2 regions of the Enterococcus mediterraneensis genome follow, and region 2 is predicted to be linked to the other one. Evidence: a T-box and tRNA genes for the amino acid it is inferred to sense, from the RefSeq annotation. Region 2 holds a T-box; the other holds one or more tRNA genes.
What was found. A T-box is a leader RNA that pairs with one kind of tRNA and senses whether it is charged. The one in region 2 lies ahead of tyrS (tyrosine--tRNA ligase), so its partner is inferred to be a tRNA-Tyr.
Positions count from the first base shown of each region.

Region 1: it has a tRNA-Tyr gene. The T-box ahead of tyrS (tyrosine--tRNA ligase) is inferred to sense a tRNA for this amino acid. The anticodon was not compared.

Region 1 covers NZ_UWOP01000001.1:1,910,038-1,926,600, forward strand. The annotation lists gene EFB00_RS13555 (helix-turn-helix domain-containing protein) at 1-547, opposite strand, end outside; gene EFB00_RS09345 (HI_0552 family protein) at 824-1,465, opposite strand; gene EFB00_RS09350 (DUF1146 family protein) at 1,754-1,987, shown strand; gene murA (UDP-N-acetylglucosamine 1-carboxyvinyltransferase) at 2,085-3,383, shown strand; gene EFB00_RS09360 (DNA-directed RNA polymerase subunit beta) at 3,398-3,574, shown strand; gene EFB00_RS09365 (3D domain-containing protein) at 4,034-4,708, shown strand; gene yidD (membrane protein insertion efficiency factor YidD) at 4,940-5,218, shown strand; gene EFB00_RS09375 (GNAT family N-acetyltransferase) at 5,215-5,661, shown strand; gene EFB00_RS09380 (ROK family protein) at 5,715-6,593, shown strand; gene EFB00_RS09385 (ABC transporter substrate-binding protein) at 6,903-8,087, shown strand; gene EFB00_RS09390 (branched-chain amino acid ABC transporter permease) at 8,275-9,153, shown strand; gene EFB00_RS09395 (branched-chain amino acid ABC transporter permease) at 9,163-10,140, shown strand; gene EFB00_RS09400 (ABC transporter ATP-binding protein) at 10,121-10,897, shown strand; gene EFB00_RS09405 (ABC transporter ATP-binding protein) at 10,897-11,598, shown strand; gene EFB00_RS09410 (CBS and ACT domain-containing protein) at 11,602-12,261, shown strand; gene EFB00_RS09415 (DUF2969 domain-containing protein) at 12,410-12,640, shown strand; tRNA gene EFB00_RS09420 (tRNA-Tyr) at 12,728-12,811, shown strand; tRNA gene EFB00_RS09425 (tRNA-Gln) at 12,813-12,884, shown strand; gene EFB00_RS09430 (aldose epimerase family protein) at 13,033-14,022, shown strand; gene EFB00_RS09435 (CopY/TcrY family copper transport repressor) at 14,218-14,652, shown strand; gene copZ (copper chaperone CopZ) at 14,675-14,884, shown strand; gene EFB00_RS09445 (heavy metal translocating P-type ATPase) at 14,885-16,563, shown strand, end outside.
Region 2 covers NZ_UWOP01000001.1:1,238,165-1,254,727, reverse strand. The annotation lists gene EFB00_RS06080 (alpha/beta fold hydrolase) at 1-141, shown strand, start outside; gene EFB00_RS06075 (5-methyltetrahydropteroyltriglutamate--homocysteine S-methyltransferase) at 635-1,771, opposite strand; gene mnmG (tRNA uridine-5-carboxymethylaminomethyl(34) synthesis enzyme MnmG) at 2,311-4,209, opposite strand; gene mnmE (tRNA uridine-5-carboxymethylaminomethyl(34) synthesis GTPase MnmE) at 4,312-5,709, opposite strand; gene tyrS (tyrosine--tRNA ligase) at 5,973-7,229, opposite strand; T-box leader at 7,327-7,528, opposite strand; gene EFB00_RS06055 (ABC transporter ATP-binding protein) at 7,749-9,611, opposite strand; gene EFB00_RS06050 (ABC transporter ATP-binding protein) at 9,627-12,035, opposite strand; gene EFB00_RS06045 (MarR family winged helix-turn-helix transcriptional regulator) at 12,022-12,480, opposite strand; gene jag (RNA-binding cell elongation regulator Jag/EloR) at 12,963-13,730, opposite strand; gene EFB00_RS06035 (YidC/Oxa1 family membrane protein insertase) at 13,748-14,575, opposite strand; gene rnpA (ribonuclease P protein component) at 14,590-14,934, opposite strand; gene rpmH (50S ribosomal protein L34) at 15,057-15,191, opposite strand; gene dnaA (chromosomal replication initiator protein DnaA) at 15,714-16,563, shown strand, end outside.

The DNA of each region.
Region 1 (16,563 bases), 670 kb from region 2:
CTCGATGTCCTCGGCGATCTTTTAGGCCGGCTTCGCCCATTTCCTCATATTTTAGTACCCAATTACGTACCTGTTGGTACGATACCTGATACTTGGTAGCCGTTTTGCCATAGTTATGATCATGCACAATACAATAATGGACAATTTCCACCCGTTTTTTGAAGGTTGTTTTTCTTGATTGACTCATTTGACTTCCACCGCTTCCTGTTTTGAAGTTTCCATGAGTATTATATATCTTTATCCAATCTCGTAGTTGTTTAGACTGTCTTAGTCCGTATTTCTTAGTAATTTCCGACAGACTCCCTAAACCATTTAGGTAATCATTTACAGCCTGAATCTTTGTTTCAATTGTATAGTGTGTATTCTTCCGTCTTGCTAATAAGCCAGTAGGACCCCCATTCTCATAAAGCATAATCCAGTTCCTTAAAGCAGCCCAACTAATGTCTGCAGTGCGAGCTAGGCTGGTCATACTGTCTTCACCATTCAAATAGCTCTCTACTAGTTCTACTCGTTTTTCTGGAGTGAGTTTCATCTTTCTTTTTGGCATACAAAATACCCCCTATACAGGACTTTTATATTTCAGTGTCCTATATAGGGGGAGCATATCAGAATACTGCTCCATGGTTTTTTTGTCATGTCATAATTGCTTCAGCAAACTGTATATCTGTACTATATAGGAAGTTTTTTTTCTACCCGGCAGCTCTCGAGATTCACGGGGAATAAGAGAGCCCATTTTATACAGTTTCAATAGTTTCGTCTGATGGTATTTATGTTACCGTCTTTTTTATAGTTAAAAGGCGGGTTTCATCAATTGACAGCTTGATTATAATTTTTGATAGAGACCATCTAATTCGGCTAGAAAAGCGGCGATTTTTTTCTCGGCGTCAATGATATCCCCAGCAGGTAATTGGACCCCTAACTGAAAGGTAGTAGCGCCTATTTGCTGGCGAAACGCTGCTTGGATCTCTGGATTTTCCAGATAATCGGCAAGTGGCAGATGTTCTGCAAGTTCTGATTCCTCGTTACTCCAGATAACATAGTTTGCAGGATCAACAGTGAGACTCCATTCAGGAAGCCGGTCTAAAAGGTTGTTATATTCTTTTTTTGATAAATAGCGCTCGTCGCTTTTATAATGCTGATACATCAAATAAATTTGCAAATTCTTCTTATTTAAAAGAACGGCGAGACAGGCGGCTTGTTCTTTGCGGGACGTACTGCGCAAGGCACACCAAAAGTGATTACGCAGGTTCCAGCCATTGGTCCAGCTTTCTACTTTTGGTTTTGCCAAATCATTTGTCGGCAATAAGCTGTAACTCGCTGTATTGATCGCTTTCCATTTATCCCAAACCGTTTTGTAGGACTGTTTTAATTGTTCGATTTCTTCTTCGCTGCAATTTTGTTTAAGTTGTTTGAAAGAAAATACTTCCCGCTGAAACAACTCAAAATCTTGTTTATTAAATTCCATTGATTCATTCCTTTCTGAATGTTCAGCTTCTATTATAGTCGTTTCACGAAAAATCTTTCGAGAAAAACATTAAAAAGTTTTAAAAAACGGATGGTTTTTCAGAAAGAAATGTAAGGGAGCTTGCTAACTATGTTTTGAAACCGCATAATAACAACATTTTTCATCAAATAACTAGAGATAAGTTTTTTAAAAGACGGCTTAAAAACTGTTTCGGTAAAAAGTGTTTTGGTAAATTTCAGTTTTGTGGTATGATTTGATTATCGTAAATTTTATGAAAAGGAGAAGAAAATGCAAGTTTATGGAATCGATGCAATCGTTCGGATCGTCAGCCACCTCGCATTTATTTATCTCGCTTTTTGGTCCTTGCGTTCATTAAGGATAGAAACATTTTTCAAACCGTTACATACGCCGCAAATACGGATGGTGATCATACTCCTTGCTATTGCATTAGGATATGGAACAAGTTCCTTCTTTTTAGAAATAATGGCACTTGTCAGAAATTTCGTTTTGTCGGTAGGTTAGGCGGATAAAAAAAGTACTTTTCATCAATGATTGTGGTATAATAAAAAAGATTTTGAGTGAAATAATTCGCTCAGAGTATATTCTGGAGGGAATTTTAATGGAAGAGATTATCGTTCAAGGTGGTAATCAATTACAAGGAACTGTGAAAATTGAAGGCGCAAAGAACGCCGTTTTACCTATCTTAGCTGCAACGTTGTTAGCGGAAGAAGGCGTGACAACTTTAAATAATGTACCTATTCTATCTGATGTTCTAACGATGAACGAAGTGATTCATCATTTGAACGCAGACGTTTTTTTTGATGAAGAAAAAAATCAGGTCACTGTTGATGCCTCAAGAGATTTAAGTGTTGAAGCACCTTATGAATTGGTTAGTCAAATGCGCGCATCGATCGTTGTGATGGGGCCGCTTTTAGCTCGTAACGGACATGCAAAAGTTGCTATGCCCGGAGGATGCGCGATCGGCAAACGTCCGATCGATCTTCATTTGAAAGGGTTCCAAGCCTTAGGTGCAAAAATCATCCAAAGAGACGGCTATATCGAAGCGATCGCTGACGAATTAGTTGGTAACGTGATCTATCTGGACTTCCCAAGTGTCGGCGCTACCCAAAATATCATGATGGCGGCTGTCAAAGCTAAAGGGACAACAGTCATTGAAAACGTGGCTCGTGAACCTGAAATCGTAGACTTGGCGAATATTTTGAATAAAATGGGCGCACAAGTATACGGGGCTGGTACAGAAAAAATGCGTATCGAAGGTGTTGATCATCTTCATTCAGTGACTCATTCAATCGTTCAAGATCGGATCGAAGCTGGTACATTTATGGTAGCGGCAGCGATGACAGGCGGAAATGTCTTGATCCAAGACGGAATCTCTGAACACAACCGTCCGTTGATCTCTAAATTAACTGAAATGGGCGCACAAATCATTGAAGAAGAAAATGGTATCCGTGTGATCGGTCCTAAACATGTCAAACCGACAGACGTCAAGACGATGCCTCATCCAGGATTCCCAACGGATATGCAAGCACAAATGACGGCTATCCAAATGATAGCAGAAGGAACCAGTATCGTAGCGGAAACTGTCTTTGAAAATCGCTTCCAGCATTTAGAAGAAATGCGTCGAATGAATGCCCATGTCAAGATCGACGGCAATATCGCAGTGATCGAAGGCGGACATCCTTTACAAGGAGCATTGGTATATGCAACGGATCTGCGTGCAGCAGCAGCTTTGATTTTATTAGGACTGCGTTCAGAAGGCATCACTCGAGTACGCAACTTGAAATATTTGGATCGCGGCTATTATAAGTTCCATGAAAAACTACAAAAACTTGGTGCCGACGTCGAACGTGTGACTGTGGCAGGCAACTCTGCTAAAGAAACTGTAGCCAACGCTTAAAGGATGTGCGGATCATGAAGATAAATCGTTATACCGTAACTACACTGATCAAAATCCTAGTAGTCATTGTATTAGCAATGATACTATTTATCGTAGGTACGATGATCGGTTACGGCGTCATAGGCGATGGAATGCCGTTGAAAGTCTTTGATCCAGGATTATGGACACATATTCTTGATTTTATGAAATAAACTATTTGATCTGTTTTTATCTATAGTAAATAAAAGGACTGCGACATAAGTTTATCAAGCTGGGGGAAGTATTTTATACCGGCATTGACTTATGTCACAGCCTTTTTTTGTTTTGAATCATTGTCTTATTTGTAAAATACGTGTAATATTGTCTGATTTTATAGGGATATTCAGTGTTTTCGGTAAGAAATTTCACAAAAAGCAAAGTTTCCGTCATCATTTGAAAGAAACAGCAGACTTATAAATTTCTAATTTTTATTTTGTAGTCCTTGTTATCATGGTGTTTTGTGATAGTTTGTTTCTAATTTTCATGAAATTTTTCTTAAAATATTTCTTTTGTAACAAAGATATCGGTGTTCTGCCGGTTATGTCAATGAGGTTTAACGTCCTCGTAACCTATCCTCGTTTTTCTCATGCTAAGATACAACTCGTATGAAATTAGGAGGAATATTACCAAAGATGAAAACTCATTTGATTCCAGTTATTATGACAGCAATGGTAATGGCGGCAGGAAATCTATTGCCCGCATATGCAGCTGAAACAGCAAACGAAACCAAACCGATTGAAACAGAGATCATTTCTGATGATACAGCAAAAGAATTATCCAGTTCACTTTTAGCATTGACAGCAAACGGTGAAGCAGTGCAAGCCGTAAAAGCAGATGTCATCGCTAAAGAGAAGGCTGCTGAAAAAGCGGCAAAAGAAAAGGCCGCTAAAGAAACAGCAGCGGCAGAGAGAGCAGCCAAAGAAAAAGCGGCAAAGGAAAAAGCTGCTAAAGAAAAAGCAGAAGCAGAAAAAGCCGCTTCACAAAAAGCCGAAGCCAAAGAAAACCAACCAAGCGGTGAGACGCTGACGATGGAATCCACAGCCTATAGTTCTGATCCTGCTGACGCACTAGGCGGCGGAACAGTTACAGCTACTGGTCAAAACCTCTTGGAAAATCCCATCGCTGTCGCAGTCGATCCAAGTGTGATCCCGCTAGGCACACATTTATATGTGGAAGGCTACGGTGAAGCCTATGCGGTCGATACCGGCTCAGCCATCAAAGGAAACATCATTGATGTCCATTTCCCAACAGCAGCAGAATGTATCTCTTGGGGACGTCGACAAGTAAAAGTAACGATCATAGGCTGATTTTCCAATCCTGAAATGAAGCAAACGATAATATCCGAACACAGATGATGAACGTTTTCGTTGCGAATCACAACGAAAAGCTCCTAGATTTACAGGAACGGTCACACTGCTGTTCGGATTTTTGATTTTAAAAATTTTCGAGATGATACCTTTTATTGGTAGATTTAACATAGTTTAGACTTGTTTCTCATTTGAAAACAGGTTATAGTTTTTTTGAAAGAAGGAAAAAGAATGACGCGTTTTTTGATTTTTTTGGTACGGGGATACCAACGTTTTATCTCCCCATTATTCCCTCCCAGCTGTCGTTACTATCCAACTTGTTCCGGGTATACATTGCAAGCTTTGAAGGTCCACGGTGCATTCAAAGGCAGTCTGATGGGAATCGCACGGATTTTGCGCTGTCATCCGTTTGTCAAAGGCGGGATCGATTATGTACCCAGAAATTTCAGTCTAAAACGTAATACAGTGGATAAAGTACAGCCAACTTATACCTATAGGAGAGAAAAATGATCAGAAATCTTGATCCAAAAGCTGAGCTGCCATGGGATCTATTGCTGGAAGCAGATCCTAACCGCCAACTGGTGACTTCGTATATCGATGATAGTCAACTGTTGGTATATGAAGAAGAGACGATCGTAGGGGTCATCGCTTTTCAAGAAAGAGAAGACGAATGGGAGATCATGAATCTGGCAGTGGCTGAAGATCAGCGAGGCAAAGGAATCGCCGGTCAGTTATTAGACGCAAGTTTTGCTAAAATGAACCGGCAAGCCCCCAAAAAGAAGAGCGTAATCAAGACGGGTGATCTGCCATCGCCGGCATTGCATTTATACATGAAAAAAGGTTTCCAGCCGACAGCATTAATAGAAAATTATTTTGTAACGCATTATCCAGAACCAATCTATGAGAATGGTCAACAATTACGGAATCAATTGATTTTAACAAAAAATTTTTGATTTATATTGAATAGTAATCGCTTACTAAAAAGCGACGGAGAGGAAGAGTACACATGGGAATATTAGTATTTGATTTTGGCGGTTCAGCAGTAAAATATGGGTATTGGACAGGAGAAAAATTGGAACATACCAGTCAATTTCCAACACCGAAAACTTGGACTGAGATGAAGCAAGCCCTCAAAGAAGTCCAAGAAGGTATGACAGAAACGATTGCCGGAGTTGGAATCTCTGCGCCAGGAGTAGTGGATGTCGATAAACGGCAGATCAACGGCATCAGCGCCATCCCTTATATCCATAATTTTAATATCTTTGACGAATTAGAAGAATTGTTCCGATTGCCGGTAACTATCGAAAATGATGCCAACTGTGCAGGAATGGCGGAATTTTATAATGGTGCAGGAAAAGATTATCAAAATGTCGCTTTTGTCGTTATCGGCACAGGTGTAGGCGGCGCTTTGTTCACAAAAGGACAGATCACTAAAGGAGCTCATCTATATGGCGGCGAATTTGGATTGATGTTTTTAGATCAGGGAAAAACCTTCTCGCAATTAGGAACAGCGGTTCAAATGGCTTGGCGCTACTGTGACCGTATGGGTCTGGATCGTTCCGCTAAAAGCGGGAAAGACGTGTTTGCTTTAGCTGAACAAGGAGATAAAGTCGCCAAAGAAGAAACAGAACGATTCTATGACTATTTGACACAAGGATTATTCAGTATCCAATTTGCTTTTGATCCTGAAGTGATTATTTTAGGCGGCGGTATCAGTGCAAAAGAAGGATTGGTAGATGAGATCAATCGCCGGATGCTGGAAAAACTCCAAGCCCAAGATTTGAAAGATTTTGTCCCTCAGATTTTGCTATGTGATTATCGAAATGATGCGAATTTAGTGGGTGCTGCTGCAAACTTCCATGCACGGCAACAAGGTGAAGCTTAAAAGTGTCACTAAGCAAATCATTTCTGATCAGGCAGTATTTGATGGGATAAATTTGTGATAAGTGCCCCTGATGGATAACCATCTGGATAAAAGCAGAGATATGAGTTTTTAGAAGAAATGCTTTGTTGAGCGGATCGTTCTTCTGAAAGTAAAAAGAAGTCTGTTATAGGCTTCTTTTTTTTACTCTAAATCACACGTAATAAATCTGCTAATTCAGAAAAGATAAAATATTCTGAAAATTATTTGACTTTTTAGAAATAGTTCAGTATATTGAGTAACATATCCAAGAGAGATAAAGGGGGATGCAGGATGAAAAAGAAATTGGTTTTTTTAGCCGCTGCATTTTTATTGAGTGCTTGCAGCGCAGCACCTAAAGCAGATAATAATACAACTGGCGCAGATGGCGGTAATAAGCAAGAAGGTGAAACCATCAAGATCGGAGCGAACTTGGAATTGTCAGGTTCAGTTGCTGCTTACGGCAACGCAGAAAAACAAGGAATCGACCTTGCTGTAGAAACGATCAACAAAGACGGCGGTGTGTTAGGTAAGAAACTAGAAATCGTTGAGAAAGATAATAAGTCAGATAACAATGAAGCAGGAACGGTAGCTGCCAATTTGACGACCAACAGCAAAGTAGTCGCTATGATCGGTCCAGCGACTTCTGGAGCTACCAAAGCGGCATTACCAAGCGCGACAGAAGCGCAAGTGCCGTTGATCACTCCTTCTGGAACGGATGATTCCATTACATTGTCCGGCAACGGCGTGCAGCAATTTGCTTTCCGCTCTTGTTTCCAAGACAGTTTTCAAGGGAAGATCTTAGCTAAATATGCCGATGATACATTGAAAGCAAGAAAAGCGGTGATCTTGGGAGATAACTCCAGCGATTACGCTACTGGATTGTCTAAGGCATTTAAAGATGAATATCAAGGTGATGTCGTCATGGAAGAAAACTTCACTGCCGGCGACAAAGATTTCCAAGCGGTACTGACAAAAATCAAAAAAGCGGACTTTGATGTGCTGTTTGTACCTGGGTATTATGCAGAGGCTGGGCTGATCGTCAAACAAGCAAGAGAAATGGGGATCACACAACCAATCATCGGCGCAGATGGATTTGGCGATGCTAAATTGGTAGAGATCGCCGGTGCAAAAAATGTTTCCGATGTATACTATACAGCGCATTTTTCAACAAAAGCGCCAGCGACAGATAAAGTGGAACCATTCATCAAAGCTTTCAAAGAAAAATACAATGAAGAACCTTCACAATTTTCTGCTTTGGCATATGACGCAGTATATATGTTGAAACAAGCGATAGAAGATCAAGACTCTGCTGATTCAGTAAAAATCGCTGCCGGGTTGTCTGAATTGAAAGATTTTGTCGGTGTAACCGGTGAAATCACGATCGACAAAAATCATAATCCTGAAAAAGCGGCGGTTGTTTTAGGCTTGACAGAAGGCAAAGAAACTTCAGCAGAAGCAGTTGCATTAGATGACTAGACGATACTAACTAACAAAAAGACTGTGTCACAAGTCAACGCTAAGTAAAATACCAGACTATATAAAGCCTGTCCGCAAATATCATTTGCAGGATTGATCGTATGAAGCGCTGTATATAGTAGGATATCTGTTAGCTTACGACTTGTGTCACGGTCTCTTTTAAAAAAGATGGGGTGGATGTGATGAGATGGAAACGATGATCCAACAGTTGATCAATGGCTTGTTTCTAGGAAGTATATACGCGTTATTGGCTTTAGGATACACGATGGTTTATGGCATTATCAAATTGATCAATTTTGCCCATGGTGAAGTGTACATGATTGGGAGTTTTATCGGCTATTTTTTGATCAATCAAGCAAATATCGGCTTTTTCCCGGCTTTGTTGATTTCAATGGCTGTCTGTGCCGTGTTGGGTGTGGTGATCGAGTTTCTGGCTTATCGACCTTTGAGAAAATCAACGCGGATCTCAGCATTGATCACAGCAATCGGTGTTTCGTTCTTGCTGCAAAATATTATGACATATTTCTTTTCCGCGAATACCAGATCATTTCCGCAAGTCATTGAACGAAAAACTTATCAGATAGGGTTTATTGAAGTCAGCAATATCCAAGTACTGATTCTTGCTGTTTCACTGATTCTGATGCTGTTGCTGCAACTGATCGTGAAAAAAACGCGGATGGGTAAAGCCATGCGGGCAGTCAGTGTCGATGCGGACGCGGCGCAATTGATGGGGATCAATGTCAATCGCACGATCTCATTTACATTTGCGTTAGGTTCAGCGCTGGCAGCGGCTGGAGGGATGCTGATCGGGCTTTACTATAATTCCATCGATCCTTTGATGGGTGTCGTGCCTGGGTTGAAATCCTTCGTAGCGGCTGTTTTAGGCGGTATCGGGATCATCCCGGGGGCTGCTTTGGGCGGCTTTGTGATCGGGCTATTAGAGACCTTGGCGACAGCTCTGGGCTTTTCTGATTTTAAAGATGCGATCGTTTATATCGTACTGATTTTGATCTTATTGATTCGTCCGGCAGGGATTTTAGGAAAAAATCTTAAAGAGAAAGTGTAGGTGGCAGCCATGAAAAAAAATCTAAAATACAATTTAGGCTGGTTGGCGATCGCATTGATCATTTATGGCGTACTGCTGGCTTTATATAATGGCGGTGTGATCACACTGTTCACCAATCGAATCATTATCAATATCGGGATCAATATTATTTTAGCAGTAGGCTTGAATTTGATCATCGGTTTTTCCGGACAATTCTCATTGGGACATGCGGGATTTATGGCGATCGGTGCGTATTCCGGCGCGATCATTGCCATCAATACACCGACGTATATGGGCTTTTTTGCAGGTATGCTGTTAGGGATGGCACTCTCAGGGATCGTAGCATTAGTAGTAGGAATCCCGACACTGCGTTTGAAGGGCGACTATTTGGCAATCGCGACTTTGGGGGTATCGGAGATCATTCGGTTATTGATCATCAATATGCCTGAAGTAACGAATGGGGCTGCAGGGATCTTTGGTATCTTGCAGTTCACCAGCTGGGAGATGGTCTATCTCTTTACTGTTTTAACGGTGATCGTTGTTGCTAATTTTATCAATAGTGGGCATGGTCGGGGAACTTTGGCGATCCGTGAAGATGAGATTGCCGCTGAATCGATGGGAGTCAATACGACAAAAGTCAAAGTGACGGCTTTTGTATTAGGAGCTGTGACTGCCAGCATCGCGGGAACCTTGTTTGCTGGTTTTCAACAATCAGTTTTTCCAAAGGACTATGGCTTCATGAAGTCGATCGATGTCTTGATCATCGTCGTTTTCGGCGGTATGGGCAGTATTACTGGATCGATCGTATCGGCTGTGGTATTAGGGATTTTGAACATGTATCTCCAAGATTTCGGTGTGTTGCGAATGATCATCTACGCATTGGCATTGATCGTGATCATGATCTTCAAGCCTGGCGGATTACTGGGCACATGGGAATTTTCTGTCAAAAAACTGACTGAAAAAATCTGGAAAAAGGGGGATGATTCAAATGCCTCTATTGGACGTTAAAGATCTGACTAAAAATTTCGGCGGTTTGGCAGCCGTCTCTCATGTCACCATGAATTTGGAGACCAACGAGCTGGTAGGCTTGATCGGACCCAATGGCGCTGGAAAAACGACGCTTTTCAATTTGCTGACCGGCGTTTACGTGCCCAGCGAAGGGGATGTCATCTTTGAAAGTCAAGGAAAGACAGAACGCTTGAACGGCGTCAAACCTTATAAGATCGCAGACAAAGGGATCAGCCGAACATTTCAAAATATCCGTTTATTCAAAGATCTTACAGTGATGGAGAACGTTTTGATCGCGATGAACGGCAAGCATCAGGTTTCTTTAGTCACGAGTATTCTGCGGCTGCCTAAATTTTATAAGACTGAAGCGAAATTAAAAGCAAAAGCCTATGAATTGCTGGCAATCTTTAAGTTGGAAGAAAAAGCTGATGTATTGGCGAAAAATCTTCCTTATGGCGAACAGCGGCGTCTGGAGATCGTGCGGGCACTTGCGACGGAACCGAAGCTGTTGTTTCTCGATGAGCCGGCAGCCGGGATGAACCCACAGGAAACCGCGGAATTGACCGAATTGATCCGCAAGATCCAAAAGGAGTTCCAGCTGACGATCTTATTGATCGAACATGACATGAGTCTGGTGATGGAAGTGTGTGAACGAATCTACGTTTTAGAATATGGACAGATCATCGCAGAAGGCGATCCAGAGATGATCAAAACGAATCCGCGAGTGATCGAGGCTTATTTGGGAGGGGAAATGTGATGCTGAAAGTTGAAAACCTATCTGTCCATTATGGATTGATCCAAGCGGTCCATGATGTCTCCTTTGAAGTAAAAAAAGGATCGATCGTTTCGCTGATTGGAGCCAATGGAGCTGGAAAAACCACGATTTTACGGACGATTTCCGGGCTGATACGTCCATCAAACGGTTCGATCACTTTTATGGATAAAGCGATCACGAAAGAGGCGCCGCAAAAAATCGTTGCTGGCGGTTTGTCACAGGTTCCTGAAGGACGGCATGTTTTTCCAGGTCTGACGGTGCAGGAAAATTTGGAAATGGGCGCTTTTTTACGCAAAGACGGCGAAATCAAAAAAGATTATCAACAGGTGTTCGAAAAATTTCCGGTTCTGAAAGAAAGAAGAAGTCAAGACGCTGCGACACTCTCTGGAGGCGAGCAGCAGATGCTTGCGATCGGCCGCGCGCTGATGTCTAAGCCGAAATTACTATTGCTGGATGAACCGTCAATGGGTCTGGCGCCGATCTTCATCAAAGAGATTTTTTCGATCGTCCAAGAAATCAATCAGCAGGGGACCACGATCCTACTGATCGAGCAAAACGCGAAGATGGCGTTGTCGATCGCTGATCAAGGGTATGTTCTTGAGACCGGGAAAGTTGTTTTGTCAGGTACTGGCCAAGAGTTATTAGCCAGTGAAGAAGTGAAAAAAGCCTATCTAGGAGGATGAAACATGAGTGTAAAAGATTTTATGACCAAAAATCTAGTCGTCGTCCATCCGGAAACACCGATTTTTGACGCGGTTGATTTAATGAAACGCCACGACATTCATCGGCTGCCGGTTTTGCAGGATGAACAGCTGGTAGGTTTGATCACTGAAGGAATCATTTCAGCGGCGATGCCCTCACAAGCGACAAGCCTCAGCGTTTATGAAATCAATTATCTATTGAACAAAACGACTGTTGGAGATGTGATGGAGAAAAAAGTGTTGACCATCGATCCAGACGCGCTGTTAGAAGACGCGATTTATGAGATGCGGAAAAACAATGTCGGGGTGCTCCCGGTGATCGAGGACGAACGTTTAGTTGGGATCATTACCAACAATGATATTTTTGATGCGTTCTTAAAAATCACCGGTTATCATGATGGCGGGACAAGGGTGACAGTCCAGATCACTGACGATCATAAAGGGATCTTGGCGGAGCTGACAAATGTTTTGGCTGAACATGATCTAAGTATTTTAACGATCGTTGTGAATCGCATGGAGCTTGCTACCATCGTAGAAATCCAAGTAGAAACGCGAGAATCAGAAAAAGTCAGAGAATTTTTGACAGAGGCTGGGTATCATGTGGTCTCGGCAGTTGTAACAAAACCGCAAAAAGACGCAGAATAATGAAAAACGGCCGACTCTTGCAGACGGTCGTTTTTCTTTGGGTCAAATCCTGTTAATTTTGCAGAAATATGATAAAATAGGCAACGTACCTTCTGTCAGCTGGATCAGCGAGAAGAAAACAGCCGGCAAGGCAAAATGAGGTGAAAACATGGCAAAGAATAAAGATATCGAAGTACGTTTGGAAGAAACGAAAAAAACGATCAAAGGCAAGACCTATGAAGTAGCACAATTGATCATTGGCAAAAAAGTGATCGGCGAAGTGCTGACTGTCGGCGCAAAAGAATTTGAAGCTTTTTTAGGAGAGACCGATCTGGGCTCATATAAAAATTTTGACGCTGCTGTTGAAGCGATCATTTCACAACACAATCTTCACGACTAAAAAAAGCGAAAAAAATTTAAAATTACCACTTGCAAATTCATGGAAATTTTTGTATTATAACGTAGTCAGGTTTTTTAATACAGCTTTGGAGGAGTAGCGAAGTGGCTAAACGCGACGGACTGTAAATCCGTTCCTTCGGGTTCAGTGGTTCGAATCCACTCTCCTCCACCATTGGGGTATAGCCAAGCGGTAAGGCAACGGACTTTGACTCCGTCATGCGTTGGTTCGAATCCAGCTACCCCAGTAGACGAAAACGAAACTCATTTTGAGTTTCGTTTTTTTTTATAAAAAAACATTTATTGATAACCCGACAGGAATTGACGAGAGCAAATAAGATGTCTATACTAAAAATGAAAAGGCTTTATTTAAACTTCAGTTAGGATGGTGTCACAATGGTCAATGTACAAAAATTAGAAAATGAAAATTATGGAACATATTATTTGATTGAAAACAAAAATAATGTGCGGCTAGCGGTCAGTCCCCAAGGCGCACGAGCGTTGGACTGGATCATACCGGTAGACGGAGAGGATCGGGATCTTTTAGTCGGCTTCAAGACGATCGCAGAACATAAAAAAGCCCGCTATTACGCAGCAACGATCGGACCGGTAGCCGGACGGATCACAGGGGCCAGCTACAACATCGACGGCACAGAATATCAAACTCAAGACAATGACGGCGGCAACACTCTTCATGGCGGTTTTGAAGGCTATGATACAAAAGACTGGGCAGCGGAAGTCTTTGAAGAAGGAGACAAAGCCGGTGTGATCTTCACGTTGGAACATCCAGATGGAGAAAACGGCTTTCCGGGAAATGTCGTTTCCAAAGTAAAATACAGCTTGGATGATGACAATAATTACCAAATCGAATACACAGCAACAACGGATAAACCAACACTTTATAATCCGACAAACCACGGTTATTACAACTTGACGGGATCTCCTGTCAACAGTATCAATGAGCATACATTGAAAGTAGGCGCGAAACAAGTAGCGGAAACCAATCCCGATGTGACCACCACTGGAAACAAAGTCGATGTGGCGGGAACGAAATTTGATTTCGTCGAAGGTCGAAAAATCAGCGATACGTACTTGGATGACCCATTTATTTTAGACCATGAACAAACACCGGATCTTGTTTTGACGAGCCCTGATGAAAAAGTTCGGCTGGAGATCGAAACGACAGCGCCTGCAGTCGTTATTTACACAACGGGAGCTTCAGAAGCAGGTATGCAGATGAAATATGGTGAGATGGCAGACCACGGCGGAATCGCTATCGAGCCTCAAGGTATTCCAGGCACGGAAAAATATTCTCAATTTGGGGATATCATTTTACGTCCAGAAAACCCATTCCACTCCAAAACAACCTATCATGTAGAATTTTGATTTACAAATAAAAGAATAGACTGCGACATAAATCGATCAAGCAGAGGCTTAACTATGACTGCATAGTTGGGTCATCTGTGGAACATCGATTTTTGTCGCAGTCTTTTTTTGAACAAAAGTAGTTGACAGCTTACGTTTACAAGTGTAAACTTTGAAATGAAAGATCGATTACAACTGTAAACAAGGAGGCTTTATATGCAGACAATCCATGAACCAATCAAGATCAGCGATTCAGAATGGGAGATCATGCGGGTACTTTGGACACTTGGCAAAGCTTCTGCGCAAGAAATCGATGAGCTGCTTTCTGAAACGATGAACTGGAAACTAGCGACTGTCAAAACATTGTTAGGACGTTTGGTAAAAAAAGAAGTCGTTCGCACTGAAACAGAGGGGAAAAAATTTATTTACTTCCCTATTGTCGGTGAAGCAGAGACCGTCCGCAGCGCTACGGAAACCTTGTTTTCCCATATCTGTGCGAAAAGAGTCGGGACGACGATCGCTGATTTGATCGCTGAAGCGGATCTCACGCAAGAAGATATCGAAAAGATCCAAAAAGTTTTATCACAAAAGGAACCAGTCGCAACTATCGTGTGCAACTGTATTCCAGGACAATGTAATTGTAAAAGATAATATAAATCAGGAGGAAATTATAATGAAACAAACATTTTCAATCAAAGGTATGAGCTGTGAACATTGTGTCGCTAGAGTAGAAAACGGGATCAATGAATTACCCGGTATCCAAAAAGTAAAAATCCAACTGAAGAAAAACAATGGTGTCGTGAAATTTGATGAGAACCTAGTCTCAAGTCAGCAAATCGCCGATAAGATCACTGAAGTTGGGTATGAAGCAGAGGTGCTGTAAATGAGTGATACTAAAGTCCAAAATTTCGTCATTACGGGAATGACTTGTGCAAACTGTTCCGCTCGTGTTGAAAAGGAACTTAAACAACAGCCCGGAGTCCAAAAGGCAACGGTCAATTTAGCCACTGAAAAAGCAACCGTTCAATTTGACGATACGACGGCAGATCGATTGATCGCAAGTGTTGAAAATATCGGTTATGGGGCTATTTTGGATGATGAAGCTCATCGTCAGCAAGTTGCCGCTGAGAAAAAACGCTACATCACCAATATGAAAAGAGACGTTATCATCAGTTTGATCTTGGTAGCACCTCTAATGATCTCTATGATCGCGATGGTAGCGGGGAGTCATCAAGATTGGGTGATGTTTTTCCATCGTCCGATCGTTCAGTTGATTTTAGTCACACCGATCCAGTTTGTGATCGGAGCTCGTTTTTATAAAGGTGCCTATCATGCGTTGAAGACCAAAGCACCCAATATGGATGTCCTTGTTGCGATGGGGACGACAGCGGCCTACGTATTAAGCGTGTACAACGGTTTTTTTGCGGATAATGTCCATGAACTGTATTTTGAAAGCAGCGGCATGATTATTGCCTTGATCCTGTTAGGCAAATATTTAGAAGCCGCAGCGAAAAACCGGACGGGTAAAGCGATCCGGCAGCTGATGAGCTTACAAGCCAAAATCGCTCGTGTCCTGCAAGACGGTCAAGAGATCGAGTTGCCGATCGAAGCCATCGAAATGGAAATGGAGATTCTAGTACGCCCCGGCGAACAGATCCCAGTAGATGGTCTGGTATTGGAAGGTGCAACGGCAGTAGATGAAAGTATGCTGACGGGAGAAAGCCTGCCTGTTGAAAAAGTAGAAGGTGCGACAGTTTTTGGCGGTACAGTCAATACCACAGGGACATTAAGGATCAAAGCCCTGAAAGTCGGCAATGAAACGGTCTTGGCACGGATCATCCAGATGGTGGAAGACGCGCAGGGATCTAAAGCACCGATCCAACAGATCGCCGATCGTATTTCCGGTATTTTTGTGCCCGTAGTTTTAATAGTAGCATTGTTCACTTTACTGCTGACAGGTATTTTAACCGGTGATTGGCAGCAAGCAGTGATCCATAGCGTATCTGTCCTTGTGATCGCCTGCCCTTGCGCATTAGGATTAGCGACACCGACTGCCATCATGGTAGGTACCGGTCTAGGAGCTAAAAACGGCATATTGATCAAAGGCGGGGAAGCGTTGGAGACCGCCTCGCATATCACTAGCGTAATTTTGGATAAAACTGGTACGATAACAGTAGGACAACCAACAGTAACTGATTTTCTAACAGAAGACGAAGAAGCAAAAAGGTTGTTGGCAAGTTTAGAAGCGCACTCAGAACATCCATTAGCCAAAGCGATCGTCCACTATGCAGAAGATCTTCCTTTATTAGAAGTAGAAGATTTTCAAGTATTGCCTGGAAAAGGGATCGAAGGCCTGATCCAAGGGAAAAAGTATCAAGTAGGGACGCAACGATTTTTAACGCAAAAGATGTCGGATTCGTTGCAACAAGCGGCTGATCTGTGGACCAGTCAAGGAAAAACCATCATGTTTTTAGCGAACGAACAGCAGGTACTCGCAGGAGTCGCCGTTGCCGATGAAATCAAACCTACATCTAAAGACGCGATCGCAGCGTTGCAAAACAG
Region 2 (16,563 bases):
AAGGACGAGTTAGAAAAACTGGGGTGGGATATAGCGATCCTAAAAGGAACCGACATGGATCACACCAAAGCTATGCAGCCGGCAACAGTCTTGCCGTTGATCAAACCATGGCTGCTCAAAAATGCAGTTTCGAAGAAGTAAAAAATTAGTTGTAAGCATCATGATCGCAAGAAACACCAGATTGACTCCAATGGCGCCAAAAAAGACCGTAACACATGTTCAAGTCCCACAGATTTTTCCTGCGCAGACTTGTAAATCTTTTGTCAATTGGAATGGACGCACTCATCAAATCCATGTTCACCTAGCCAATACCAGCAGCTGCTTAATTTCTGTTCAATCGTTGCCTAGTTTATGGGAATAAATAGGCTATAACAACTGTCTAATAGTAAAAAAAATATCCGAACTATATAGATAATGTTACTGTGTTAAACAGACGCTTTATAATCTATATAATTCGGATATTTCATTTAGATCATCCCTATTTTAGTGCATCGTCATACCGCCAGTAACGTTGATTGCTTGACCGGTCATATAACATGATCTAAAGCTGTGATCGTTCCTTGATTACGTTTGAACGTCACCACGGCATCTTGTAATTCAATTACTGGTCGTTTCTTTGTTTCCATTTTTACCCCTACTTTTCTGTCCAAATCTCTTCTGCGATACTTTTGATCAACGCAATTTTGTTCCATTGTTGTTCTTCTGTTAAGATATTACCTTCTTCAGTTGATGCAAATCCGCATTGTGGGCTTAATGATAAACGATCTAACGGTACGTATTGAGCTGCTTCATGAATCCGGTTGATCACTTGTTGTCGATCTTCTAAGTCGCCATCTTTTGAAGTAATCAAACCTAAGACGACTTTTTTGTCCCCACTGACTTTTGCTAACGGTTCAAAACCGCCAGAACGTTCAGTGTCATATTCTAAATAATAAGCGTGGACATTTTCAGAAGTGAATAATGGATCAGCAACATCGTCATAACCACCAGACGCTGCCCAAGTAGAATGATAATTTCCACGACAAACATGTGTGTTCAAAGTCAAGTCTTCTGGCTGATCCGCTAAGACCGCATTGTTGATCGTTAAATACAGCTGTGCCAATTCTTTTCGAACTTCTTTTTCATCTTTGTCTTCTTCTGCGATGAATCCTTCTGGTAATGGAGCTACTAAAACGCCCCATGTACAATCATCCAGTTGGATCGTCCGCGCGCCAGCAGCATATAAATCAGCAATCACTTGACGGTACGCTTTGACGATGTCTTCAATCAACTGTTCATTCGTTGGGTAAATTTCACGGACTTTTTCGATGATATCTGGGCGTAAGAATTCCACTAGGATCTGTGCTGGTGCTGGAATCGTTTGTTTTACTTCGATCCCTTCACTAGTGTGAGCCCGGGTAAATTTAAAATGCTCTACAAAAGGATGATTCTCACCTGAGATTTTTCCAGTCACGATCACTGTGCCTGGACGCGTTTCTTCTCCATGGAAGAAGTAGCCGTGTTCTGGAACGAAAAATTCCACACCTTGCAGACCCCAGAAGAAATCTAAATGCCACCAACTACGACGGAATTCTCCATCTGTCACAGCTTTCAAACCAATTTTTTCTTGTTTATTGATCAAGTCAATGATGGCTTCATCTTCAACTTTCGTCAATTCTGCTTGGGTGATCTTGCCAGCTTCAAAATCTGTCCGTGCTTCTTTTAATTTATCTGGGCGTAAGAAACTTCCTACGATGTCATAGCTAAATGGCGATGTTGTACGTTTTGTCATAATAAAATTCCTCCATATTTGCTTTGAAAAGATGATGAAACGAAAAAAACATCCATCCCTTTACCTACTGTTTTTACAATAGATAAAGGGACGAATGTTTTCGCGTTACCACCCTCATTTACATTCTTCTCACGAACAATGCCTCAACGGTACCTGTTGATACCCGGTGATATATCGGTCACTTCCCGTTTAGTTTGCGTGAACAAACTAAATTGCTCAGAGCTCATCTTCACTGACTTTTACAATCCCCTTTTTCACCGGCCGGGTTCTCTGTACTCGTTACTTATCAGCTACTCTTCTCTTCAAAGCTTCATTATTTGTTCACTATAATTACATTTAATATTTATCTTGTCAATACTTTTTTCACTTGTTTTTTAAAATAATCATTACTACTCGAATTACATTATAAAAATAGTACTCTCGAAAAATTAGATTTTTTGTCTAACTTTTGGGATACCAAGACCAATTTTTCTCTAATCTCTACACAAATATTAAAAAGGAAACGCCGAAACGTTTCCTCTAAACAAATGATATTACATTTACGCTGATTCCTGTACTTTCGCGATCCGTCCTTGCTCGATATAAACCATCAAGATACTTAGATCAGCTGGGTTGACGCCGCTGATCCGGCTGGCTTGCGCGATAGTTTCCGGTTGGATTTTTTGCAGCTTTTGTTTTGCTTCAGTGGCTAGCCCGTTGATGGCTGCATAGTCGATATTTTCAGGGATTTTTTTCGCTTCCATCCGTTTTAACTTTTCGACTTTTTCCATGGCTTTTTTGATATAGCCTTCGTATTTGATTTGGATCTCGACTTGTTCGATCTCTTTACCTGTCAATTCGCCGTTTTCAGGGATGAATTGCAGCAATTCTTGGTAGCTGACTTCGGGACGGCGCAGGAATTCATTGGCCAACACACCGTCTTTCAGTAAAGCTGAGCCTTTTTCTTGTAAGAAGGCTTGGACTTCTGGTGTTGGTTTGATTCGGATCTTCGACAGCCGTGCGATTTCTTCTTCAACAGCGGCTTTTTTCTTCAAGTACGCTTGGTATTGTTCTTCTTGGACTAAACCGATCCGGTGACCCATTTCCGTCAAACGCAAATCCGCGTTGTCGTGACGCAAGATCAGACGGTATTCCGCCCGTGAAGTCAATAAACGATAAGGTTCATTGGTTCCTTTTGTCACCAAATCATCGATCATTACACCGATATAGCCGTCGCTGCGTTTCAAAATCAGCGGTTCTTTGCCTTGAACTTTTAAACCGGCATTGATTCCGGCGATCAGACCTTGGCCGGCAGCTTCTTCATAACCGCTAGTACCGTTGGTTTGTCCGGCGGTATACAGATTTTCGATGACTTTTGTTTCTAATGTCGGACGCAATTGATGAGGTACTACCACGTCATACTCGATAGCGTAGCCGGTCCGCATCATTTCTACGTTTTCCAGTCCAGCGATGGAATGCAGCATTTTAACCTGTACATCTTCCGGCATGGACGTAGACATTCCTTGTACGTAGACTTCTTCAGTATTCAAGCCTTCTGGTTCCAAGAACAATTGGTGGCGAGGCTTGTCGGAAAAGCGCACGATCTTATCTTCGATCGATGGGCAGTATCTTGCGCCTACGCCTTCAACGATCCCAGTAAACATCGGTGCCCGGTGCAGATTGGCTTGGATGATCTCATGGGTGGTTGGGTTCGTATAGGTCAACCAGCACGGTTCTTGATCCAATTTATAGGCGCTGTCTGGTGTGCTGTAACTGAAATGGTTCGGTTCTTTATCACCAGGCTGGATCTCTGTCACGCTGTAATCAATGGAGCTGGATTTGACCCGCGGCGGTGTTCCTGTTTTAAACCGCGCGATCTCAAAACCAAGTTCCTTCAAATTGTTGGCTAGACCGACAGAGGGTTGTGAATTGTTGGGACCGGAAGAATATTTCAATTCGCCGATGATGATCTCACCGCGAAGTGCGGTCCCGGCAGTGATGACTACCGCTTTGGCACCATAACGAGCGCCGGTATTGGTGACCACACCTTTACAAACGCCGTCTTCTACGATCAGTTTTTCCACCAATCCTTGACGAAGGGTCAGTTTTTCTTCTTTTTCAATAGTGTGCTTCATTTCTTCCGCATACGCGTGTTTGTCCGCTTGTGCCCGTAAAGCCCGGACAGCCGGTCCTTTACCGGTATTCAGCATCCGCATTTGGATGTAGGTTTTGTCGATGTTTTTGCCCATCTCGCCGCCTAACGCATCGATCTCTCTTACTACCACACCTTTGGCTGGTCCGCCGACAGATGGGTTACAGGGCATGAATGCTACCATATCTAAATTGATCGTCAAAAGCAGTGTCTTGTTGCCCATCCGCGCGTTGGCCAATGCGGCTTCTGAACCGGCATGTCCGGCGCCGACGACGATCACGTCATACATTTCTCCTTGATATTCCATGATTTTCTCCTTTGTTTAAAATGCTGAGTAGTTGCAGCTGAAAATTTAATAATGTACTTGCCGATCTCCGTTAAATGACTTGGGAAACTGCTGATATCTTGTTTATTTTCCTAAACAGAATTGGCTGAACAGCTGGGTGATCAATTCGTCCTGTACACTGTCACCGACGATTTCTCCTAAATAATCCCAACAGCGGGTCATGTCGATTTGGACTAGGTCTACCGGCATTCCCAGCGCGATACCGTTGCTGACTTCTCCTAACGATTGGCTGGCTTTTTCTAACAATGCGATATGGCGGGTATTGGAAACGTAAGACGCGTCCTTGTCTCCGGCTTGACCGGCAAAGAACAGATCCGCGATTGCTGTTTCCAATTGATCCAAGCCGTCGTTTTTGACAACTGAGATTTCCAAAATGCTGTCTGAACCAGTATATTCCGTCAATTCTTCCCGATCCAATCGGTTAGGCAGGTCTGTTTTGTTCAGCAAAACGATCCGCTTGCTGTCTTGGGTCAGTGCCAATAATTCACGGTCTTCTTTAGTCAATTCCTCGCTTTGATTCAAGACCAACAGTACCAGATCCGCTTCTTTCAACGCTTTTTTACTGCGTTCCACACCGATTTTTTCAACTTGGTCTTCAGTTTCCCGGATACCAGCTGTATCGATCAGCTTCAAAGGTACGCCTCGAACGTTCACGTATTCTTCGATAACGTCGCGGGTAGTCCCTTCGATGTCTGTCACGATGGCTTTTTCTTCATTCAGCAATAGATTCAGCAAACTGGATTTGCCCACGTTTGGACGACCGATGATAGCGGTGCTCAAGCCTTCTCGCAAGATCTTGCCTTGCTGAGCCGTGATCAGCAGCTGCTGGATCTGAGCCTGTACGTGGTTTGCTTTTTCTTGGAGTAATTTTGTAGTCAGTTCTTCTACATCATCGTATTCCGGATAATCGATATTGACTTCCACTTGCGCCAGTGTTTCCAAGATTTCTTGACGCAATGCCCGGATCAAATGAGACAGATTGCCGTCTAATTGATTCAGCGCCAGATTCATTGCCTTGTCGGTCTTCGCCCGGATCAGATCCATCACCGCTTCTGCCTGTGACAGGTCCACACGACCGTTTAAAAAGGCCCGCTTGGTAAATTCCCCCGGCTCTGCTAAACGCGCGCCTTGGCGCAGCAACAGTTGCAAAATCTGATTAACAACGACGATCCCGCCATGACAGTTGATCTCAACGACATCTTCTCTTGTAAAGGTCTTAGGTGCCCGCATCACAGAAACCATCACTTCATCTAAAAGCTGATCGCCCTTTGGATCAACGATATGTCCGTAATGGATGGTATGAGAAGGGACTTGGTTCAACTGTTTGCTGCCGGAACGATAAACTTCGTCAGCGATCTTCACCGCGTCATCGCCGCTTAAACGAACGATACTAATGGCGCCTTCTCCCGGTGGTGTCGAGATCGCCGCGATCGTATCAAATTCTTTGGTTATTTCAGCCATTTTCTTCTCCTTTGCACAAAAAAAGTGCCTACTCCACCCCTTGAAAAAAAGGGGTGGACTGAGCACTTTGACTGCTAGTCTGATTGAATTCTGGACATAGATTAGCATAATTTTCCGCCTGATGCAAGGGCAGCCGGCGGAAAAGCTGTTTCCCGACAGTAGTTTTAAAAAGAATTTAAACTGTCGGCTGACAGTTTGATTTTAGCTGAAAAGCTCCACGGAAAAACCGCTTTGTCAAACAGCTAAAGGCTATCTGCCGCTGACTATTCAGCTACTTCAGCCAAGAAATATTTTTTCTTACCTTTACGGATCACGACATATTTGCCATCAAACGCCGCAGACGGATCGATAGCAAACGTCAAATCAGTGATCCGGTCGCCGTTGATACTGATAGCGCCGTTTGAGACATCTTCTCGAGCTTGGCGTTTGGATGGTTCGATCTTAGTTGCTACTAACAGCTCTACGATGTTTTCCGGAGTGCTGGAGATAGTAACTTTTGGCATCTTGCCGAAGCCTTGTTGGATCTCTTTGGCAGTCAAGCTCTTGATATCGCCGGAGAACAATGCTTTAGTGATCCGTTGTGCTTCTTGCAGATCCTCTTCACTGTGGACGAAACGAGTGACTTCTTCAGCCAAACGACGTTGCGCTTCTCTTTTTTCCGGTTCTGTTTCGACTTTTTTCGCTAATTCTTCGATCTCTTCTTGTGACAAGAAGGTAAAGTATTTCAAGTATTTCACTACATCCCGGTCATCTTGGTTCAACCAGAATTGGTAAAATTCGTAAGGAGAAGTCTTCTCCGCATCCAACCAAACAGCGCCGCCGGCAGTCTTACCGAATTTCGTGCCGTCTGCTTTTAACATCAATGGGATCGTCAAACCAAACGCTTGGGCTTCCGCTCCTTCGGTTTTTCTGATCAAGTCTAAGCCGGCAGTGATATTGCCCCATTGATCCGCGCCGCCGATCTGCAATTGGACATCGTATGTCTTGTATAAATGTAAAAAGTCGACAGACTGCAGGATCTGATAAGTGAATTCAGTAAATGAGATCCCCACTTCCAAACGGCTGGCAACGATGTCTTTTGCCAGCATCGTGTTGACATTGAAGCTCTTACCGTAATCCCGCAAAAAGTCCAACAATGACATTTTAGACAGCCAGTCGTAGTTGTTGACGAAGCTGATGTTCGCGCCTTCTCCAAATAATTTGCGCATTTGTTGGGTCAATGCATCCACGTTTTGTTGTACTTGTTCCATTGTTTGCAAGACCCGCTCTGTTTTACGGCCGCTTGGATCACCGATCGTTCCAGTACCGCCGCCGATCAAAATATACGGATGATGTCCGGCTAGCTGGAATCGTTTCATCATCATGAACGGGATCAAATGTCCGATATGCATGGAATCGCCGGTAGGATCGACACCGCAATAAAGAGAGATGCTCTTTTCTTCCACCAGTTTGCGCAGCTCTTCTTCATTGGTCTGTTGGTTTATGGCGTCACGCCATGTTAATTCATCAATAATGTTCATTTTTTTGCCCTCCATTTTTTTGAAAGCAGGAATCTTATCACCTGCCGAATACTGATCAGAAAATTTACCAAATAAAAAATCCCTTAGCCAAAAACAGCTAAGGGACGAATAGTCGCGGTACCACCCAAATTGTACACTGCATCTGCAGTCTACCTCTCTAACAGTTAACGCTGTCGCGCGGCGCTGTCGCCGAAGACTCGCAAAATGTACTTCGTTTTAAAGCATGTACTAGTTTGCAGCACCACTAGCTCTCTTTGACATTGGCTTTATCCCTACTTCGTTTTGGTCGTTGTCTTTTCAGTATAATTACCTCTAATCATAGAATCCCCCGTTTCGTTTGTCAACAAATTTCTTTGATCGAAGTCTAAGGGCTGTTTTTAAAAGCGGTTGGTTTTGACCCTGGCTGGCAAGGTCCATAGCAAGAAAAAAATCCCAATGCTGTCAGAGAAAGAACGTTACGTTGTTTCATCTTTAGCATTGGGATATCTATTTTAAAGATAGTTCAAAAGGATCCTGCTTTTATGCTTCAGCAGTTTCTGCGATCGTTTCGAATTGTGAATTGTATAAAGCAGCATAGTAGCCGTTTAAAGCAATCAATTCATCATGTGTTCCTTGTTCCTTGATATCGCCGTCTTGCATGTACAAGATCTTATCGGCGTCTTTGATCGTCGACAGACGGTGAGCGATCACGAAGGATGTCCGGCCTTGCATCAGATTGTTCATCGCTTCTTGGATCATTTCTTCTGTACGAGTATCGACAGAAGAGGTTGCTTCATCCAAGATCAAAATCGGTTTGTCTGCCAAGATCGCCCGTGCGATCGTCAGCAGTTGTTTTTGTCCTTGAGAGATGTTGGAAGATTCTTCGTTCAATTCCATGTTGTAGCCGCCTGGCAATGTCTTGATAAAGTGGTCTACGTGCGCGGCTTTCGCTGCGGCGTAAACTTCTTCATCGGTTGCTTCCAAACGTCCATAACGCAGATTGTCCATGATCGTTCCTTTGAACAACCAAGTATCTTGCAAGACCATCCCGATGTTTTCCCGCAAATCAGAACGGTTGAAATCGCGGATATCATGTCCGTCAATCTTGATAGCTCCTGAATTGACGTCATAAAAACGCATCAGCAGTTTGACCATCGTGGTCTTACCAGCACCCGTTGGTCCAACGATCGCCACCGTTTGTCCAGGTTCTACGTGCGAACTGAAATCATTGATGATGATCTTATCAGGTGTATAACCGAAGTGAACGTGATCGAAATCGACCATTCCTTCTGCTTTACCGATTTTAACTGGATTTTCAACTGTTTGATCTTCTTCCTCTTCTTCCAAGAATTCAAAGACCCGTTCTGCTGCCGCAGCCATTGATTGCAACATGTTGGATACTTGTGCCAACTGAGCGATCGGTTGTGTCAGGTTGCGGACGTATTGGATAAAGGCTTGGATATCACCAACTGTGATCGATCCGTTATACGCCATCACACCACCGACGATCGCTACTGCTACATATCCTAAGTTACCGACAAAGTTCATGATCGGTTGCATCAAACCAGAAAGAAATTGTGATTTCCATGCGGATTTGAAGAGAACATTATTTTGTTCTTTAAATTCTTGCAATGCATTTTCTTCGTCATTGAACAAACGAACGATATTGTGTCCGCCGATCGTTTCTTCCACTTGACCGTTGATGACCCCAAGATATTCTTGTTGGGTCTTAAAGTGTTTTTGCGAATTTTTTACGACGATCGCGATCAAAATGATAGAGATCGGTACGATCAAGATAGCCACACCGGTCATTTTCACAGAGATCGACAGCATCATCACGATAACCCCCACCACTGTAAAGACCGAAGTAATCAATTGGGTGATGGATTGGTTCAAACTTTGTCCTAATGTGTCCACGTCATTGGTTACGCGGGAAAGAACGTCACCGATCGTCCGGCTTTCAAAGTAGTTCATCGGCATGCGGTTGATCTTTTCAGAGATTTCTTTCCGCATCCGATAAGTGACTTTTTGCGAGATTGTTGACATGATCCAGCCTTGGATGATCCCAAACAGGGAAGCCACCAGGTACAAGCCCAGCATAAACAGCAGGATACCGCCGATTTTTTCAAAGTCGATGCCGCCGGTCCCTTGATACTTCGCAACTAATCCTTCAAACAATTCTGTGATTGCTTTAGAAAGGATCTTAGGACCCCAAATGTTGAAAATAGTCGAGGCCATCGCAAAGATGATCACAAAGAAAACAGGAATTTTATAAGCACCGATATAAGATATCAGCTTTTTGACGGTTCCTTTGAAGTCTTTGGCTTTCTGTCCGCTGCCCATACGACCGCCGGGACCGCCGAAGCCGCCACGAGGGCGATTGTTTGTTTGTTTTTCACTCATTTATTTCGCTCCTCCTTACTCAGCTTCTTCTATGCCTAATTCAGAATTACTCAATTGAGATTGAGCGATTTCTTGGTAGACAGTTGATGTTTTGATTAATTCTTCATGAGTTCCTTGCGCTACGACACGTCCTTCGTCTAAAACGATGATGTTGTCGGCATGCAGGATCGTAGAGATTTTTTGCGCTACGATGATCTGTGTAGCACCATGGATATTTTCTGACAAAGCTTTACGCAACGCCACATCGGTTTTATTGTCCAAAGCAGAGAAAGAATCGTCAAAGATCAAGATCTTAGGATTCTTCGCCAATGCACGGGCAATGGAAAGCCGTTGTTTTTGTCCGCCGGAAACATTAGAACCGCCTTGTGAAATAGCACGTTCGTAACCAGCATCATTAGCGTTGATGAATTCTGTTGCTTGCGCGATCTCAGCCGCTTTTTTCATTTGTTCATCAGAGATCTCAGCGTCACCGAACTTGATGTTCGACGCGATATCGCCAGAGAATAAGATCCCTTTTTGCGGTACAAATCCCATCAATTCATGCAATTTATGCAATGAAATGTCGCGGATATCCACACCGTCGATGGTGATCCGTCCGCCGGTCACATCAAAGAAACGAGGGATCAGATTGACGATCGTTGATTTACCGGAACCGGTAGAACCGATGATCGCAGTAGTTTCTCCTGGTTTAGCGGTGAAATTGATGTGATGCAATACATCTTCATCTGCATCGCTGTAACGGAACTGCACCCCTTCAAATTTAACTTCACCTTTGAAGTCTACGTCGTTGTCTTTCACGACTGGTTTGTCTGTGATAGTAGGTTCTGTGCTCAATACTTCATCTACACGTCCTGCGGCAACGTTGGCACGAGGCAAGATGATAGAAACCATCGAAAGCATCATGAAGGCCATAACGATCAGCATCGTATACGTAATGAAGGCCATCATATCCCCTACTTGCAATTGACCGTTGTTCATGTTGTGTCCGCCGACCCAAACGATCAGAACAGAGATTCCGTTCATCATCAGCATCATTACTGGGAACATGATCGACATTGCACGGTTGACGAACATTTGAGTTTTCATCAAATTGGTATTGGCTTCATCAAATCGTTTTTCTTCAAATTTTTCGCGGGAAAAGGCACGGATGACAGACAATCCAGTCAAGATTTCCCGTGACACTAAGTTCACCCGGTCCACCAATGTTTGTAATGCCTTGAATTTCGGCATCGTGAATGTCAACAAAGTAACTACCAGCAGCAAGACTGCGCCGACTGCGACACCGACGATCCAGCCCATACCGGTCCCTGTTTTATAAACTTCATAGATACCGCCGATACCTAAGATCGGTGCGTACAATACCATCCGCATGATCATCACGATACCCATTTGGATCTGTTGGATATCATTGGTGTTTCGTGTGATCAATGAAGCAGGTGAGAATTTTTCCATTTCATTGTTAGAAAATTGCAGTGTACGTTCGTATTGAGCGACCCGTAAGTTACGACCGACAGAAGCCGCCACTAATGAAGCGATCCAGCCGACGATGATTGCTGCCGCTGCGGAAAGGAATGTCAATCCCACCATTTTCGCTCCGGTTTTGATCATATAATCTGTTTGGATTTTTTGCGTGTCCATTTTTAATGCTTTATATTCTGCTAAAACAAATTGCGTACCGACTGTCTTCATTGAATCTGCACCCAGATCCCCTAAAGACTCTTTGGTTTTCTTCCGAGCTTCTGCAACTTTTTCCGGCATCGCATCGTTGGTTTTTTCTAATTCATCAGCGATTTTTTTAGCTTGCGCACCTTTTTCTTGCGCTTGATCTGCTAATTCTTGTGCTTGCTGCCCTTTGGCTTGTGCTTGAGCAGCAGTGGCAGCTGCAGCTTGCGGATCAGTAGCACTGGCAGCCTGTTCGCCGAGTTCTTGCGCTTCCGCGCCGGCTTTTTTCGCTTCTTCACCCAGCTGTTTTGCTTCTTCGCCAAGTTTTTTCGCTTCTTCGCCTTGTTTACCCATTTGAGTGTATTCTTCAAGGATGGTTTTCGCTTCATTGCTGTTGTCTGAATCCTTCATTTGTGAAGACGCCAGCATCATCATCGGTAATTCAAATATTTTGGAAAGTTTTTCTTTCGTTACACCTTTTTGAAGATCTAACGTATACACTTTTCCATCTTTCGATAATTTATAATTATCTTCGATTTTGCTTTTTTCCGATTCCGTCATGAACATTTCAATCGCTTGAAGTGATTCTTTACGGATTTTATCCGGCGTCGCTGTTTCGATACCGCCTTGTTGGATACCGACGTCAACGATATCGGACGTTAAATTTGGTAAGTTCAAATCACTGTTGGCCTGCACTACTAATAATGCGATGACCGCAATGATCGCGTACCAATATTTGCCAAGATGTTTAAAGATCTTCACTAGATGTCACTTCCTCTTCTTTGTTGGTGTCGTGGGAGTATTTTATGAATTTTGCCGCCAGCTCAACAAATTTTTTAGTATCGGCTTCTCCCATGCGTTTAAAGACTCTGATAATTTTATCTTGCATCTTTCGCTTTTCCATCTCTGCCTGTACTTTACCCTTTTTTGTCAAAGTCACTTGGATGCGTCGTCGATCGTCTGGATCTATCGTACGGCTGATCTGTCCTTTTTTCTCTAGATTTCCCAATAAAGCCGCGATCCGTGCACTGGACACGTTCATCGTTTCCGCAAGATGCTTAGGACTTACCGCTGTGTCGATGTGATCCAAATATTTGATCACGATCAATTCACCGCGATTGCTCTTTTCCATCTCACTGAAAGCACCATGTCGATTTTCTAACATCAGCTTCTCTAACTTCCGTTCAGCTTCTTCAGCATAAGACATAAGTTTCCTCCTTCACAATTAATTAACACTATTAGTCACTAACACTATTAGTGATTTTCGCTAATAGATAATAAACCTATTTTTTGGCACTGTCAACGAATTAAAACTATGGTTTCGCTTACACTTAAAATTTTTTTAGCGATTGTTTAATAACTAGCACATTATTTATTGAAAATACTTGGAAAACGCTTGATGTAAACGAATTTAAAATTAATAGTGTTATTTAAAATTCCAAAAAAATCGGCTTGAGACTTTGGCTTCTGTGAAATATCCTCCAAAATCGGATCATGGATCTACCTACACTGATAGGGGAGAAAAAAATAAGCCGATCCCTTCCATTAGAAGAAATCGGCTTATCTTTTGATCAAAATGACATGACTCATCGTCTCTCACCTTGATAAGAATGATATAGTAAAATATACTTGGTTTCCTATTTGTTGTCAATCGCTTTTTGCCCCGCAAGGACACAAGGAGCAGATCCTTTAATAGCGTTTCTTGACAGGTTCTACTACAAGATAGCGATAAGGTTCATCGCCTTCTGAATGAGTTTTGACTTGTTCGTCTTCACTTAATACAGAATGAATCTGTTTGCGTTCAAAGGCCGGCATCGGTTCTAAAAAGACTGGACGACCTGTCCGTTTGACTTTTTCAGCTGTTCGCTCAGCCAATCGCTGCAAGATAGCTTGTCGTTTTTGACGATAGTCGCCGACGTTGATCACCACTGACAATTTGTTTTTGGCGATCCGGTGGATGAAGACTTGTGCTAAATATTGCAACGCGTTCAACATTTTACCGTGTTTGCCGATCAAGATTCCTTGTTTTTCCGTATCAAGATGGAAAACTACCAGTCCTTCTTCTCTTTCGATGCGAACTAGTGCTGGAGCGTTCAACTCTTTGGTGATATTGGTCAGATAAAGCGCCAACTGCGTCAATGCCGCGTCATCTGCTAAATCCGCTACTTCTGCGGCAGCAGACTGCGGTTCTGGAGTCACGTCAATTTCTGTCTCGATCACTTCAGGAGCAGCAGGTTCTTCAGTTATGACATCCGCCACCGTTTCAGCGACGGCTTCAGTGATCTCTTCACTGACTGTTGGTTCAATGGAAACTTTTGCTTCTTTTTTCCCCATTCCCAAGAACCCTTTTTTACCTTCTTCTAAAATTTCGATGGATGCTTCTTCTTTCGTAAGACCTAATGCGGCTAATCCTTTCTGGATCGCTTCTTCCACAGTTGTTCCTTCATAGATCGGCATCTTAGAGACCTCCTTTGTTATTTCTTGCGTTTTTTCTTCGGATTCATCGCTTTTTGCAATGCGCGTTCCCGTTCACGGATCTTGCGGGCTTCTTCTTCCCGCTCTTTACGGATCTTGAAGGGATTATTGATCAGTAATGTTTGTACCACTTGGAAAGCATTGGAAACTACCCAGTATAATGACAACCCGCTGGCTAAATTGACCCCCATCACTAAAATCATGATCGGCATAGCAAAGTTCATGATCTTCATGCTTGGATTAGATTCCAGCTGGCTCATGCTGGATAAATAAGTACTGAAGAATGTAAAGACCGCAGCTAAGATCGGCAAGATGAATGTCGGATCCGCTTCACCAAGGTTCAACCATAAAAAGTGTCCTTGACGCAATTCCGGTACCCGTTGGATCGATTGCCACAATGCCATCAAAATCGGCATTTGTACCAATAATGGCAGACAGCCGGCGTACGGATTGACATTATTTTCCGCATATAAGCGCTGAGTTTCTTCTTTTAACTTGTTTTGTGTCTCGATATCTTTGGATGCATATTTTTTTTGCAGCGCTTTTATTTTTGGCTGAAGCTCTTGGGTCTTGCGCATGCTTTTGGTTTGGAAATGCATCAGCGGCATCAAAATGATCCGGATGATCAATGTGAACAAAATGATCCCGATCCCGGAATTGCCAAAAGATAACCCTTTGATCGCCTGCGCAAAATTATAAACGATGTAACGGTCCCAGACCCCCGTACTTTGTGCGCTGACTTCTCCTGTACCGCAGGCGGATAGGAAAAGTACTAGACCCAGCAAGCTGGCTAGTAAAATGATACGTTTTCTTTTCACGAAACAAATTCCCCTCTACTATATTATTTAGTTTTGATGATCTTTGCGAGTTTCAACACATGCTCCAGATTCGCATAGACTTCTTTGCTGTCCAGACCACTGATCGCTGGTCGAGCAATGATGATAAAATCAATCTCAGGCTCTATTTTCTCTCGCATGTCATACAAGCAAGCGCGAATTTTTCGTTTTACAGCATTTCTTTCCACTGCGTTGCCGATTTTCTTTCCTACTGAAAGTCCTACGCGAAAATGTTTTTGTCCTGGTTTATCCAATCGATAAACGACAAATTTGCGATTGGCGCAAGAAACACCTTTTTGGAAAACTCTTTGAAAATCTTTTTCTTTTTTTACTCGATAGGACTTTCTCATTTCGCTTCCTTCATTTCTTTTAATCTCATTACTCACTCAACAATAATACCATAATTAAACCTCTTACTTCACCCTTTTCCCGTAAAAAAGGGTACAAAAAAAACCACTGTGGTTTCAGTGGTTTACGCTGCAAGAACTTTTCTTCCTTTACGACGACGGCTTGCTAAAACACGACGACCGTTTTTCGTACTCATACGTTTACGGAATCCATGAACTTTTTGACGTTTGCGTTTATTTGGTTGGTAAGTTCTTTTCATTGCTTCCACCTCCATCAAAATGATCTATCTACTACTAGACATACTTTGATAGTATAACGAGAATATCGGGGATTTGTCAATAAGAAAACGTCAATTCTTCTGTCTTTATTTATCCACAATCTGTTTTTCAGCTGGGGGATTTTTGTGAATTATCACCAACTATTTCAGTGTTTTTCCATATTTTCTAGTAAGTTTTCAACAAATAAACAAGCCGAAATAAGTTTTCAACATCTTTTTATTTGTCTGTGGACAATATTCTAAAAATATTATGATATCAAGCTTTAAAATCCACACTTGTCTGTGGATTACTTTGTGGTTATCCCAAAAAATCCCCAGAACTTTCTTTCTTGTGGATAACTTTTTCCCGTTTTGTGTATATCTTTTTTTTAGGTTTTGCACAACTGTGGAAAATGAAAAAAATTTTTTTATTCCTCTGCTTTTTTTCTGTTAATCTGTGGAAAACTTTTCTGATCCATGCTAAATTAGTACTAGTATTCTAAATTAGAAATAGGAGGACATTCTATGTCATCTCTTGCAACTATATGGCAGGAGCTTCAATACAATTTGCGAAAAGAACTCAATCCTCAAAGTTACGAAGTCTGGATCGAGACAGTCAAACCGGTTTCTTTTCAAAATGATCAATTAGTGATCGAAGTTCCTACAGATGTCCATAAAACATATTGGAAGAAAAATCTGGCGTCTAAAGTCGTTGAAATAAGTTTTATGCTGTACGGAAAAGAGATCATTCCGACTTTTGTGACTCCTGACGAAGTGCAAACCATCACCTCCGAAGAAAACAAACCGAAAGAAAAAGCAAAAGAAGAAAACAAACCCAACTCGATGCTGAATCCCAAGTATACTTTTGATACATTTGTCATCGGGAAAGGCAATCAGATGGCCCATGCCGCGGCTCTTGTGGTAGCGGAAGAACCTGGGTCTATTTATAATCCCCTCTTTTTCTATGGCGGTGTCGGTTTAGGGAAGACTCACTTGATGCATGCTATCGGTCATCAAATGCTGCAAAACCGGCCGGATGCCAAGATCAAATATGTCAGCAGTGAAAATTTCACTAATGATTTCATCAATTCGATCCAAAAAAATAAAATGGAAGATTTTCGTAATGAATACCGCAGCGTTGATCTGCTTTTAGTGGATGATATCCAATTTTTGGTGAGCAAAGAGGGAACACAAGAGGAATTTTTCTATACATTTGAAGAATTATATAAGAATAACAAACAAATCGTACTGACCAGCGACCGGTTGCCAAATGAGATCCCAACATTGCCGGAACGGCTGGTTTCCCGTTTCGCATGGGGACTTTCCGTAGACATCACACCGCCGGATCTTGAAACACGGATCGCGATTTTGCGGA